DNA from 4 places in the Yersinia hibernica genome. Region 4 is predicted to be linked to each of the others. Evidence: predicted binding sites of a transcription regulator. Region 4 holds the regulator's gene; each other region holds the start of a gene.

Region 1 (3,194 bases), 2.3 Mb from region 4:
ACAGGTAGCGGTCAGTCACGATGAAGGCACGTTTTGCACCGTCAGTTGCCACTTCTTCCAATGCGATAGGCAGAGAGCCGCGGCGGAAGTAAATAGATTTCGGGAGTTTATGCCACAACATGTTTTCTGCTCGCTTAGCCACAGTTTTCTTGTTGATCAAGTGTTTCGGACCGACGTTTTCAGAGATGGAGTTACCCCCCCAAGAACCGCAACCCAGCGTCAGAGATGGCGCTACTTTGAAGTTATACAGGTCGCCGATACCACCATGAGAGGCTGGTGTATTGATTAAGATTCGGGCGGTTTTCATTTTATCGCCGAAATACTTAATGCGTGCTGGCTGATTATCTTGGTCGGTATACAAGCAAGATGTATGGCCAATACCGCCCATTTCCACCAGTTTTTCTGCTTTTTCAACGGCGTCTTCGAAGCTTTTCGCACGATACATTGCCAGAGTAGGTGACAGTTTTTCGTGAGCGAATGGCTCTGACTCATCAACAACTTTAACTTCGCCAATCAGAATTTTGGTATTAGCAGGAACTTTGATGCCGGCCATTTCAGCAATTTTAGTGGCTGGCTGACCCACGATAGCCGCATTCAGGCCACCATTTTTCAGGATGATATCCTGAACCGCTTTCAGTTCCTTACCTTGTAACAGATAACCGCCGTGGGATGCGAAACGCTCGCGGACAGCATCATAAACAGAGTCAACAACAATGATAGATTGTTCCGACGCACAAATAACGCCGTTATCGAAGGTTTTTGACATCAGGATAGAGGCAACAACACGTTTAATATCAGCAGTTTCATCAACAACCACTGGCGTGTTACCCGCGCCCACACCGATAGCAGGTTTACCTGAACTGTAAGCCGCTTTAACCATGCCTGGGCCACCGGTCGCCAGAATCAGGTTAATATCAGGGTGGTGCATCAGTTGATTCGACAACTCAACTGTCGGGGCATCAATCCAACCAATAATATCGGCTGGCGCACCTGCTGCGATAGCGGCTTGAAGCACGATATCGGCGGCTTTATTAGTTGCGTCTTTAGCACGTGGATGTGGAGAGAACACGATACCGTTGCGGGTCTTCAGGCTAATCAATGCTTTGAAGATTGCGGTCGAGGTCGGGTTGGTGGTTGGCACAATACCGCAAATCAAACCGATAGGTTCTGCGATAGTGATAGTACCAAAGGTTTTATCTTCTTCTAGAATGCCACAAGTTTTTTCATCTTTGTAAGCATTGTAAATGTATTCAGAAGCAAAGTGGTTTTTAATCACTTTATCTTCCACAATACCCATGCCTGATTCTTCTACCGCCAATTTGGCCAGAGGAATACGGGCATCTGCTGCAGCCAGAGCTGCGGCACGGAAGATTTTATCAACCTGCTCTTGAGTGAAGTTGGCATACTCGCGCTGGGCTTTCTTGACGCGTGCTACTAGCTCGTTAAGTTCAGCGACATTCGTTACAGCCATAATGCTCTCCTGATAATGTTAAACTCTTTTAGTAAATGAGCTGTTGAAGCAACTAGTATAGACAGGCTCTAGCATGCTGTACCCTCAAATAGAGATAGTTTTTATATTATACTTTCTCATTTCTTACCGCTGATTTACTGAAAGAGCTTTTGAATCCTTAGGAATAAAGTGGGGGAGACAGTGTTATTTTCAACCCTCAAACACTATTTCCTTATCGAGTAACTCTTACTATGGCTCTGAGCTTAACTATTCTTAGGTATATTTTTTGTGATTCAAATCACAAAATCGTCAAGCTGACACCATTCAGCAATTATTACTTGAGAGTAATTATCATTAACGCAAATAAAGTGATAATTCATGACGTTAAATCATCATTAACAGCACAGAATATTAACAATAATCCTTATTTTAAACGGGGAAAATTTACCCGCTATAAATGCGGGTTTATTCCATGGATTCCTAGGACTAATTCTATTACATTAGCGCGCATGTCTACTTATGGCCCCTTAAGAGGGATTTTTAGTGGAAAGCACTGTTGTTCGTGATTTGAACTATAAAGGCAGTGATGGCGCACGGTGACATCATTATTTGCATGGCAAATTTTCTGATTTTTGGCCGTAAGCTGTGTTGTCTCGGGGCATTAGGTATAATGACCGATATCTGTGATGTATTTATCAGCAATTGCGCGGAGTGATGTGTGAGTCAATCACTGTTGGACCTTTCAGGTTACATCAAGTTTTTTGTTGGCTTATTTGCACTGGTTAACCCGGTTGGTATTTTGCCGGTATTTATTAGTATGACCAGTTATCAGGCGGCAGCGGGGCGGAATAAAACCAACCTAACAGCTAACCTGTCGGTGGCCATTATTTTATGGATTTCTCTGTTCCTTGGCGATGCCATTCTGAAAATATTTGGTATCTCTATTGATTCATTCCGTATTGCGGGGGGGATCTTGGTCGTCAGTATCGCCATGTCGATGATCAGTGGCAAATTAGGTGAAGACAAACAGAATAAGCAGGAAAAAACAGAAACTGCGGTACGCGAAAGTATTGGTGTCGTGCCACTGGCATTACCCTTGATGGCGGGGCCGGGGGCCATCAGTTCCACCATTGTTTGGAGTTCTCGTTACCACAGTTGGCAGAACTTACTGGGGTTAACTGTTGCCGTGGCACTTTTTGCGTTCTGTTGCTGGCTATTGTTCCGCGCAGCCCCACTCTTGGTGCGATTACTTGGTCAAACCGGTATTAACGTTATTACACGTATTATGGGTTTATTGCTAATGGCATTGGGTATTGAATTCATCGTGACTGGCATCAAGGCTATTTTCCCCGGCTTACTTTAATACAGAGCCAGACGAGCCATCGTAGTTTGATATTCATCATTGTAGAGAGGCCACCCGTTTATAACCGGTGGCCTTTTTCTTGTCTATTTAAGTCTCAAAGCATTATTTTGGTGAAAATAATGCATGAACTTTAATCTATTGCCCCCAAATGTTGCATTAATAGTGATTCTGAATAAATAATTTGGCTTAAGGCCTATTTGTTCAACTTTAATAAATGGTCAGATCACTTTCAGCTTAAATTAAATACGCGATTTGTTGTTAAAATGCTCACATCATTCTGTAGGGCTTGTGCGGAATTTATCTAGATGTTATTAGTGATTACACTGAGATGTATAGGGGTTTATTCTAACAATGGTAATAATGTTAACTTTATGTTTCTTA
Region 2 (3,194 bases), 2.3 Mb from region 4:
ATGGCGTGTTATTACTCAACCAGATGATAGGTTGCTCACCACTCGGCTGGAATGCCAGTAAATGAGCACCTTGCAAGCTGACCGCGGCACGAACTTTCGGGTGGGAAACGACCACAATCGGCAGTTCATCTAACTGGCGCTGGCTGATGTAAGGCGAAATTTGTTCAACAACAGGTAGGGTGAATACTTTCTCGTTCATTCGTTTGGCCTTATGGGAAAGGGGCTAGAGATCCATTGAACTTCAGTCTTTCGATAATATCACAGGCTTGATATCTTGCAGCAAGTCGGCGATAAAGTAGTAGTGAATCATTGATATTGCGCAATTTTTTTATCGTGATGAGATAGGCGGGCGGGGGAGTTTATCCGTAACAGATAATAAAAAAGCCACCCGAGGGTGGCCTTTGGCAGACATCGACATCAATCCATTATTTGGAGATGTGAGAGATCAGATCCAGAACTTTGTTTGAGTAGCCAGTTTCGTTATCGTACCAAGAAACCAGTTTTACAAAGTTGTCATTCAGCGCGATACCTGCTTTAGCATCGAATACTGAAGTCAGTTTTTCGCCGTTGAAATCGGTAGAAACAACGTCGTCTTCGGTGTAACCCAGAACGCCTTTCAGCTCGCCTTCTGAAGCAGCTTTGATAGCGGCACAGATTTCTTTATAAGAAGCTGGTTTTTCCAGACGTGCAGTCAGGTCAACAACAGAAACGTTAGGGGTAGGAACGCGGAACGCCATACCGGTCAGTTTGCCGTTCAGTTCTGGGATAACTTTACCCACGGCTTTAGCCGCACCGGTAGAAGAAGGGATGATGTTCTGGGATGCGCCGCGGCCGCCGCGCCAGTCTTTGTGAGACGGGCCATCAACAGTTTTCTGAGTTGCGGTGGTTGCATGCACAGTGGTCATCAGCGCTTCAACGATACCGAACTTGTCGTTGATAACTTTAGCCAGTGGAGCCAAGCAGTTAGTGGTGCAAGAAGCGTTAGAAACGATTTCTTGGCCAGCGTAAGCCTTGTGGTTAACGCCCATAACGAACATTGGGGTATCATCTTTAGAAGGACCAGTCAGAACCACTTTCTTAGCACCTGCAGCGATGTGCTTACGTGCAGTTTCGTCAGTCAGGAACAGGCCAGTTGCTTCAGCAACAACATCGACGTTAACTTCATTCCACTTCAGGTTAGCCGGATCTCTCTCTGCGGTAACACGGATGGTTTTACCGTTAACAACCAGGTGGCCGTCTTTTACTTCTACAGTACCGTCGAAACGACCGTGGGTAGAGTCGTATTTCAGCATGTACGCCATGTAGTCAGCGTCCAACAGGTCGTTGATTGCAACGATCTCGATGTCAGAACGTTCCTGAGCAGCACGGAAAACAATGCGACCGATACGGCCAAAACCGTTGATACCTACTTTGATAGTCATATATTCCACCAGCTATTTGTTAGTGAATAAAAGGTTGGTTGTAAAATTACAAAAACCTTACCGAGCGTCAAGCGGAATCGTGTCAATTATTGCTACAAATCAAACCAAGGCCGGTAGATCGAACATTAATCACGCGTTTCCAGATACGATTAGCCTCATTTTTATATTGGGGCGAATTATTCAGTTTAAAGTGAGAATCAGTAAGATTTGCGATTTTTATCACATTTATACTGTTGCCGCTTTGATGGCATACAGTTTAGGACAATTTTAACTGCTTTGTTGTTAATTTTTTGTTATTATTAGACGTTGTTTTCGTTGACTTTATTCCCTGCCAGAGAACCGCACAAATGGCTAAAGAACCAAACCCTACAGAAAATATTGAGAAACTGTCCGATATTCAGCGGCATGTCACCCAACAGCGGGGGACAGAAGCCCCTTTTAGTGGCAAATTACTGCATAATAAACGCGAGGGTGTTTATCAATGCTTGTGCTGCCACCAGCCGCTATTTATCTCCGAATCAAAGTTTGATTCCGGTTGTGGTTGGCCGAGTTTCTACCAGCCGCTTGATGCCGAGTCTATCCGCTATATTGATGATTATTCTCACAATATGCACCGCATTGAAATTCGCTGCGGCAACTGTGATGCGCATCTAGGGCATGTGTTCCCGGATGGCCCGCAGCCCACCGGCGAGCGCTATTGCGTGAACTCGGCATCACTCAATTTTGTTGATGACCAGAATGGCGAACAAACTGCGGGCTAACCGCTGTTTATCACCGCCATTTTACTGATGAAAAATCGATTCAGCTTATTATTCGTTTACTGAGGATGCTCTGATGGAGCTTGAAGACCTGATTTCAGTGATGACGCCCGAAATTTACCAGCGTTTGATGCAAGCGGTGGAACTCGGTAAATGGCCAGATGGTGTGGCTCTGACAGCGGAACAGAAAGACAATAGCTTGCAAATGGTGATGTTGTGGCAGGCGCGACATAATGAGGATGCTCAGCATATGAGCATTGGTAGCGATGGTCAGATAGTCATGAAAACTAAGCAAGAGTTGAAGCAGCAATTCAGTCAGCCGACTTTGGTCAAGTTAAAGCCTGAGTAAGTGCAAATGCCAGTCACACCGACGGCACAAAAAACGGAGCCAGTGAGGCTCCGCTGATATTTATTTTTGCTGAGTTAGCGGGCGCTAAGTTGCTGTATTTCGGCTATAAATTGCGCCAGTGACTGTATGCTTGCCCCGGACTGACTCATGACTTTAAGGGCCTGCTGGCTATCTTGCGGCTGTAGGTTAACTCCCCGGCAGCCATCACTGATGACGGATGTTTTATAATCTAGAGCTAATGCATCCAATACGGTGTATTTCACACAGTAATCCGTTGCCAACCCCATAATGAACAAATGCTCGATTCCCTGCTGGCGTAACCAACCATCCAGTGAAGTTTTTGCCCGTCGGCCATTGTCGAAAAAGGCGCTATAGCTATCGATATCCGGGTCTTGGCCTTTGCGGAAAATTTGGCTTATTGCCGCCTGTGTTAACTCGGGATGAAATTGGGCACCGGTTTTATCTTGCACACAGTGCACCGGCCACCACACCTGGGTTAACCCCTCTAATTCGCCGACAGTCCACGGTTCAGCCTGTGAGTTTATGGCAAAACTGCGATGTTCAGCAGGATGCCAATCTTGGCTGGCGATGACCGGTATTTTGTGAGTCACACAGGCTTCAATGGCCTGATTAGCAATGGCAATCACCGCGTCACCTTCGGTCACC
Region 3 (3,194 bases), 1.1 Mb from region 4:
TGAGCAATGCTTGCGCTCAGGTTCGAGTGAAACGCATCAGCATTAATCTAAATAGCAATATCCAATACAAATCAACGCGATAAAAGTGTGCATGGCGCACAATCTGACTTACTTATACTCCCGGCCTGCTAGCTCCCCATAAGGTATCATTGGAGTGAATGGTTTGACTGTGAATCACAGGCATAAAAAAAGGCGCCGTAGCGCCTCTTTAGGGATTTTTTTTCTGATACTTAGAGTACCAGGCCCGCAATAGAGGCGGACAGCACACTGACCAGTGTAGAGCCGTACAGCAGTTTCAGACCAAAACGAGAAACCACATTACCTTGGTGTTCATTCAGGCCTTTAATCGCACCGGCTACGATACCGATAGAAGAGAAGTTAGCGAATGAAACCAGGAATACAGACAGAATCCCCACACTGCGTGGTGACAATTCAGATGCCACTTTCTGCAAGTCCATCATTGCCACAAATTCGTTAGAAACCAGTTTGGTTGCCATAATGCCGCCCACTTGCAAGGCTTCGTGAGCAGGAATACCCATCACCCAGGCAAATGGGAAGAAGACATAACCCAAAATACCCTGGAAGCTGATGCCGAACAGCAGGCTGAACAGTGCATTCATTGCTGCAATCAATGCAATGAAACCAATCAACATGGCCGCAACGATAATGGCGACTTTGAAACCAGCTAGGATGTATTCACCCAGCATTTCAAAGAAGCTTTGGCCTTCATGCAGATTGCTTAGTTGCAACTCTTCTTCATCTTCTGCTTTATACGGGTTGATTAACGACAACACGATAAAGGTACTGAACATGTTAAGCACCAGTGCTGCGACCACAAATTTTGCGTCCAGCATTGACATGTAAGCACCCACAATCGACATGGAGACTGTCGACATTGCTGTTGCCGCCATGGTGTACATGCGTTTTTCAGACATTCTGCCCAGAATATCTTTATAGGCGATAAAGTTTTCAGACTGGCCCAGAATCAGTGAACTGACTGCGTTGAATGATTCTAACTTACCCATGCCATTGATTTTGGACAACAAAGTACCAATGATGCGAATAACGACGGGCAGCACTTTAATGTATTGCAGAATACCAATCAGCGCAGAAATAAAGACGATAGGGCACAGCACTCTTAAGAAGAAGAACGCGAGACCTTTATCCCCCATATTGCCGAAGACAAAATCGGTGCCGGTAGCGGCGAATCCCAATAATTTGTCGAATAAGCCGGCGAATCCTTTCACAAAACCTAATCCAACTTCCGAATGAAGGAAGAAGTACGCTAACAGCACCTCAATAACTAACAATTGAATAACAAACCGAATGCGGATGCTTTTACGATCCTTACAGATCGCTAATGCTAATATGGCCACCACAACTAAGGCCAACGCAAACTGTAAAATATGGGACATGTATGTGCTCCAAATTAGAGGCAGTCTAGATTTCGGTGGTCATTTTATGTAACGGCTACATTAAAAACGAGATGTATGTTGCAAATATAGAAATTCACTTTCATAAATGCAAACAAATTAGTGGGGTTGATCACAAAAAATAGCATGTTAATAATATGCTACAGCGATAGTGTAAATATGCTAGTTTGAATAATTGTAGTGTTCGGTCTCGGAAATTGCGATGCAGTTTTCATCCAATTTTGCGAAAACTGGCAACTGACGGTGACGCCTTGGCAGATTATGCGGTATTAGCTATCAGAGTGATAAATTTCGCTTTTCTAAATGCGCTTGATAATTATTATCATTTATATATTATTGATGATAATAAGTAGCCGTAAATTCTCCAAGGGTAATATTGAATGTTGGATAGTCGTGCTGTCGATACGCCCCGCCGTACATCAAGGAGGATTAAACTCTCCCTGATGGGGCCGGCTTTTATCGCCGCTATTGGCTACATTGATCCCGGCAACTTTGCCACCAATATTCAGGCCGGTGCTTCATTCGGTTACACCCTATTGTGGGTGGTGGTTTGGGCCAATATCATGGCCATGCTTATCCAACTTCTTTCCGCCAAGCTCGGTATTGCTACCGGTAAAAACCTGGCTGAACATATCCGTGACCGCTTTCCGCGCCCTGCGGTATGGGCTTATTGGGTGCAAGCCGAAATAATTGCAATGGCAACTGACTTGGCCGAGTTTATTGGGGCCGCCATTGGGTTCAAATTGCTATTGGGAGTGACGCTACTCGAGGGGGCGGTGCTAACCGGTATCGCGACTTTCCTTATTCTCATGTTGCAAAAGCGCGGGCAAAAACCCCTTGAGTTGGTTATCGGTGGCTTGCTGCTGTTTGTTGCCGCCGCTTATATTGTGGAGCTGGTTTTCTCGCGCCCTGAAATAGCGGCATTAGGCAGAGGGATGCTTATCCCCGACTTACCTAATCGGGATGCGGTATTTTTGGCCGCCGGGGTATTGGGTGCCACTATTATGCCGCACGTCATATATTTGCATTCATCATTGACACAAACTGCCGGGGAAAATTCTAAAGCGGATCGTTATGCCTCGACCAAATTGGATGTCGCCATTGCCATGACGATTGCAGGTTTCGTCAATCTGGCGATGATGGCGACTGCTGCGGCAGCATTCCATTTCAACGGCTACGGCAGTATTGCTGAGATTGAGCAAGCTTATTTAACCTTACAGCCACTGTTGGGTAATGCCGCGGCGACCATTTTTGGCCTGAGCTTAGTGGCCGCCGGGTTGTCATCCACGGTGGTCGGCACCTTAGCCGGTCAAGTGGTTATGCAGGGTTTTGTCCGGTTTTACATCCCTATTTGGCTGCGGCGTTCCGTCACCATGTTGCCCTCATTTATTGTAATTTTGATGGGAATGGATGCGACGCGGATATTGGTCATGAGCCAAGTCTTGCTGAGTTTTGGTATTGCTTTGGCGCTGGTGCCATTGCTGGCCTTTACTGGCAATAAAGAATTAATGGGCGATATGACTAACTCAAAACTGATTCAGGTTTTGGGGCAGCTGATTGTACTGGTGGTGATTGGATTAAATGCTTATCTGCTCATCAGTCTGCTTTAATTTATCACTCGGGCGGGTTGTGGATACAAACCCACCGGAGTATTTCATTTAGTTGTCATGATGATGACCGTGGCCTTTGCCGCGATGGTGTTTTTTACCATGCTTATCATAATGCTTGTCATATTTCCAATAGCGCCCTTCGCGATAGTAA
Region 4 (3,194 bases):
AGATAATCTGTATATTGCGCTCAAGAACCTTTTCTATTGGTGTCTGTTCAACCAGTTCTTGCGTTTTTTCTGACTGATTCATCGCCGCAGTGATGTGTTCTTGCAAATCGAGTGCCATTTGAAAGAGTGTCAGTAGCCGTTTTCGTTCTTTTTTTGTGGTATTAGGGAGCAAGTTAAATTGTTGATAAAGTTGATTAATTTTATCCATAATACCTTGCTGTCTATCTAACAGCTGCGGTATCGTCTTTTCTGCTTCTTGCTGCTGGCCAAATAAACGATATGCCGCGTCGCAATAATCAGCCAACAGATGATAAAGCTGGCTCAATGGCTCACGGATGGGCTGGTCCCTGCATAAGCGAAACCACAGCCAGGTAAATACGCCGTACCAGAGAGTCCCCACGGCACACATCAAGGGGGCTTGCCAGATAGGTGCGCGGCCCACCATGCTGAGGCTGAAAATAGCGGCGATAAGGGCGGCGGGAAGCAGTCGACCATTGAGCTGACTGATAGCTCCACTCACACCCAATATTAATGCCAAGCCAAGCATCACTGCGGGTAATGGAACTTCCCACAGCAGCAGTTGCTGAGTGAGGTAGCTACTGAATGTAAAGAGAGCCCCGCCGACAATCAGTCGTCGGAAGAAATGTTGATGGGGGGTATCTAGCGCCGCAATGTTACAACACGCTGGTATCAGGGAGAACATCAACCCCAGCCGTAACTCGCCCATGGCGAATCCCAACGCCGCAGGTATGCAGAGGACTAATGTTTGGCGAAGTGCATAGTTAACTTCAGGATGATAAATAAGCCGTTGCCAATTCATATAGGCCCCAGAAGTTTATTGATCACACAAATAAAAAACCGGTGCCGAGGTAACGACACCGGTTTATGGGGGAATTAACGCGTGCCGTAAACGACAATCGTTTTACCGTGCGCGGAGATCAGATTTTGATCTTCCAGCATTTTTAGTATCCGCCCCACAGTTTCGCGGGAGCAGCCAACTATTTGACCAATTTCCTGGCGGGTAATCTTTATCTGCATCCCATCTGGGTGGGTCATGGCATCAGGTTGTTTTGCCAGGTTAAGCAGCGTTTGTGCAATGCGCCCAGTGACATCCAAGAAGGCGAGGTTACCCACTTTCTCCGATGTAATCTGCAAGCGGTTCGCCATCTGTGAAGACAGGCGCATCAAGATGTCTGGGTTAACCTGAATCAACTGACGGAATTTTTTGTAAGAAATTTCAGCCACTTCACAGGCGGTTTTTGCTCTAACCCAGGCACTACGTTCTTGGCCTTCTTCAAATAATCCAAGCTCGCCGATGAAATCCCCCTGATTGAGATAGGAGAGAATCATCTCTTTACCTTCTTCATCTTTGATAAGCACCGCAACGGAGCCTTTCACGATGTAGTAAAGCGTTTCGGCCTTTTCACCTTGGTGAATTAGCGTACTCTTCGATGGATATTTGTGGATATGGCAATGAGACAGGAACCATTCGAGAGTCGGGTCTGTTTGTGGCTTGCCGAGAACCATTCGCTGTTATCCTCTGTTGTTATCGCAGCCAGACTTAACAGGGTTCAGAGTTCCCTGCGCGGCGTGCTTATAAAATACACTTTCTCTTAGCATATTAATTTGCTCAACTGCCGAAAGGTATAGCCAAGATACGTACCGGATAGAAACCCTTCACTGAGTATTGAGAAGCTACCCTATTTAATTCTAGAAACAACACTTTCGATTCTGTTTGTAGCACAGGATGAGGCCAGTGTCTTGTGTTGTATCGCTTCAGCATGATGAACATCGGGTTACATTGCCAGTTTGTAAATGAAAGGGTAGTCTGAATCAGAAAATTTAACCGGGAGCAAGAGTTATGCAGGCACGTGTAAAGTGGGTTGAGGGGCTGACATTTTTGGGGGAATCCGCTTCAGGGCATCAAGTTTTGATGGACGGAAATGCGGGAGACAAAGCACCGAGCCCGATGGAAATGCTGTTAATGTCGGCGGGCGGCTGTAGCGCAATTGACGTTGTCTCTATTTTGCAAAAAGGCCGTAATGATGTGCGCGATTGCGAAGTGACGTTAACCTCGCAGCGCCGGGAAGAGGCACCGCGCCTGTTTACACAAATTAACCTGCATTTTATTGTGAGCGGCAAGGGCTTAACCGATAAAATTGTTGAGCGCGCGGTGGAGCTGTCAGCTGAAAAGTATTGCTCGGTGTCTCTGATGCTGGGCAAAGCGGCGACCATTACCCACAGTTTTGAGATCCGCGAAATCGCCTAAATAAACTCGACGGACTTGAAGCAGCGGAGATGTTGGCCGCTACTTCAAGTACGCAGGCGATTAAATAATCTTTTTGCCTTCCAGTAATTGCTGCACCAATGGCGCCATAATCAACTCCATTGCCAGCCCCATCTTCCCGCCTGGGACCACCAAAGTATTGATATTGGAAATAAACGATCCCTGTAACATCGCCAGTAAGTAGGGAAAATCGATTTGATTCAGACCTCTAAAGTGAATGACAACAAAACTTTCATCCAGTGACGGAATGGCTTTGGCGGCAAATGGGTTGGAGGTATCGACGGTCGGTACTCGCTGGAAGTTAATGTGAGTCCGCGAAAATTGTGGCGTGATGTAGTTAATATAGTCATCCATGGAGCGCACCACGGAATCCATCACCGCCTCACGAGAATGGCCGCGCTCGCCAGTATCCCGGACTAATTTTTGAATCCACTCCAGGTTAACGATGGGGACTACGCCGACCAGTAAATCTACATGTTTTGCGACATCATGATGCTCGGTGACAACCCCGCCGTGCAGCCCTTCATAGAACAGCACATCAGTCGGCTCTGGTAGCGACTCCCACGGAGTGAATGTGCCGGGAATCTGGTTGTAGGGCACGGCTTCATCATAGGTATGCAAATACTTACGTGAGCGCCCGGTACCCAATGCGCCATATTGCGAAACACTCTCTTCTAACTGCCCAAAGTCATTGGCTTCTGGGCCAAAATAGCTGATATGTCGGCCTTGATCCCGTGCTTTACGAATCGCTGAATCCATTTCCGGGCGGGTGTAGCGGTGGAAACTGTCACCCTCAATTTGAGCCGCGCGAATATTCAATTGCTGAAAAATTTTGCGAAACGCCAGACTGGTGGTCGTGGTTCCTGCGCCACTGGAGCCGGTGACGGCGATAACCGGATGTTTAATT

The links. The regulator CRP, encoded in region 4, controls carbon source genes, mostly activating them, when cyclic AMP is high. The targets are predictions, from matches to a motif close to ATGTGANNNNNNTCACAT.
Region 1: the regulator CRP is predicted to act here: its motif matches at 1,737-1,754, upstream of adhE (bifunctional acetaldehyde-CoA/alcohol dehydrogenase).
Region 2: the regulator CRP is predicted to act here: its motif matches at 1,629-1,646, upstream of msrB (peptide-methionine (R)-S-oxide reductase MsrB).
Region 3: the regulator CRP is predicted to act here: its motif matches at 1,534-1,551, upstream of D5F51_RS15415 (NupC/NupG family nucleoside CNT transporter).

The regions. Positions count from the first base shown of each region.
Region 1 covers NZ_CP032487.1:1,976,341-1,979,534, reverse strand. Annotated here, with positions in the region: gene adhE (bifunctional acetaldehyde-CoA/alcohol dehydrogenase) at 1-1,471, opposite strand, end outside; gene D5F51_RS09270 (YchE family NAAT transporter) at 2,169-2,813, shown strand.
Region 2 covers NZ_CP032487.1:2,001,308-2,004,501, reverse strand. Annotated here, with positions in the region: gene D5F51_RS09410 (D-hexose-6-phosphate mutarotase) at 1-199, opposite strand, end outside; gene gapA (glyceraldehyde-3-phosphate dehydrogenase) at 426-1,421, opposite strand; gene msrB (peptide-methionine (R)-S-oxide reductase MsrB) at 1,769-2,182, shown strand; gene D5F51_RS09395 (YeaC family protein) at 2,256-2,528, shown strand; gene pncA (bifunctional nicotinamidase/pyrazinamidase) at 2,603-3,194, opposite strand, start outside.
Region 3 covers NZ_CP032487.1:3,267,300-3,270,493, reverse strand. Annotated here, with positions in the region: gene D5F51_RS15415 (NupC/NupG family nucleoside CNT transporter) at 231-1,415, opposite strand; gene D5F51_RS15410 (Nramp family divalent metal transporter) at 1,814-3,043, shown strand; gene D5F51_RS15405 (DUF2502 domain-containing protein) at 3,092-3,194, opposite strand, start outside.
Region 4 covers NZ_CP032487.1:4,405,772-4,408,965, reverse strand. Annotated here, with positions in the region: gene D5F51_RS20785 (YccS/YhfK family putative transporter) at 1-820, opposite strand, end outside; gene crp (cAMP-activated global transcriptional regulator CRP) at 895-1,527, opposite strand; gene D5F51_RS20775 (OsmC family protein) at 1,862-2,269, shown strand; gene D5F51_RS20770 (phosphoribulokinase) at 2,330-3,194, opposite strand, start outside.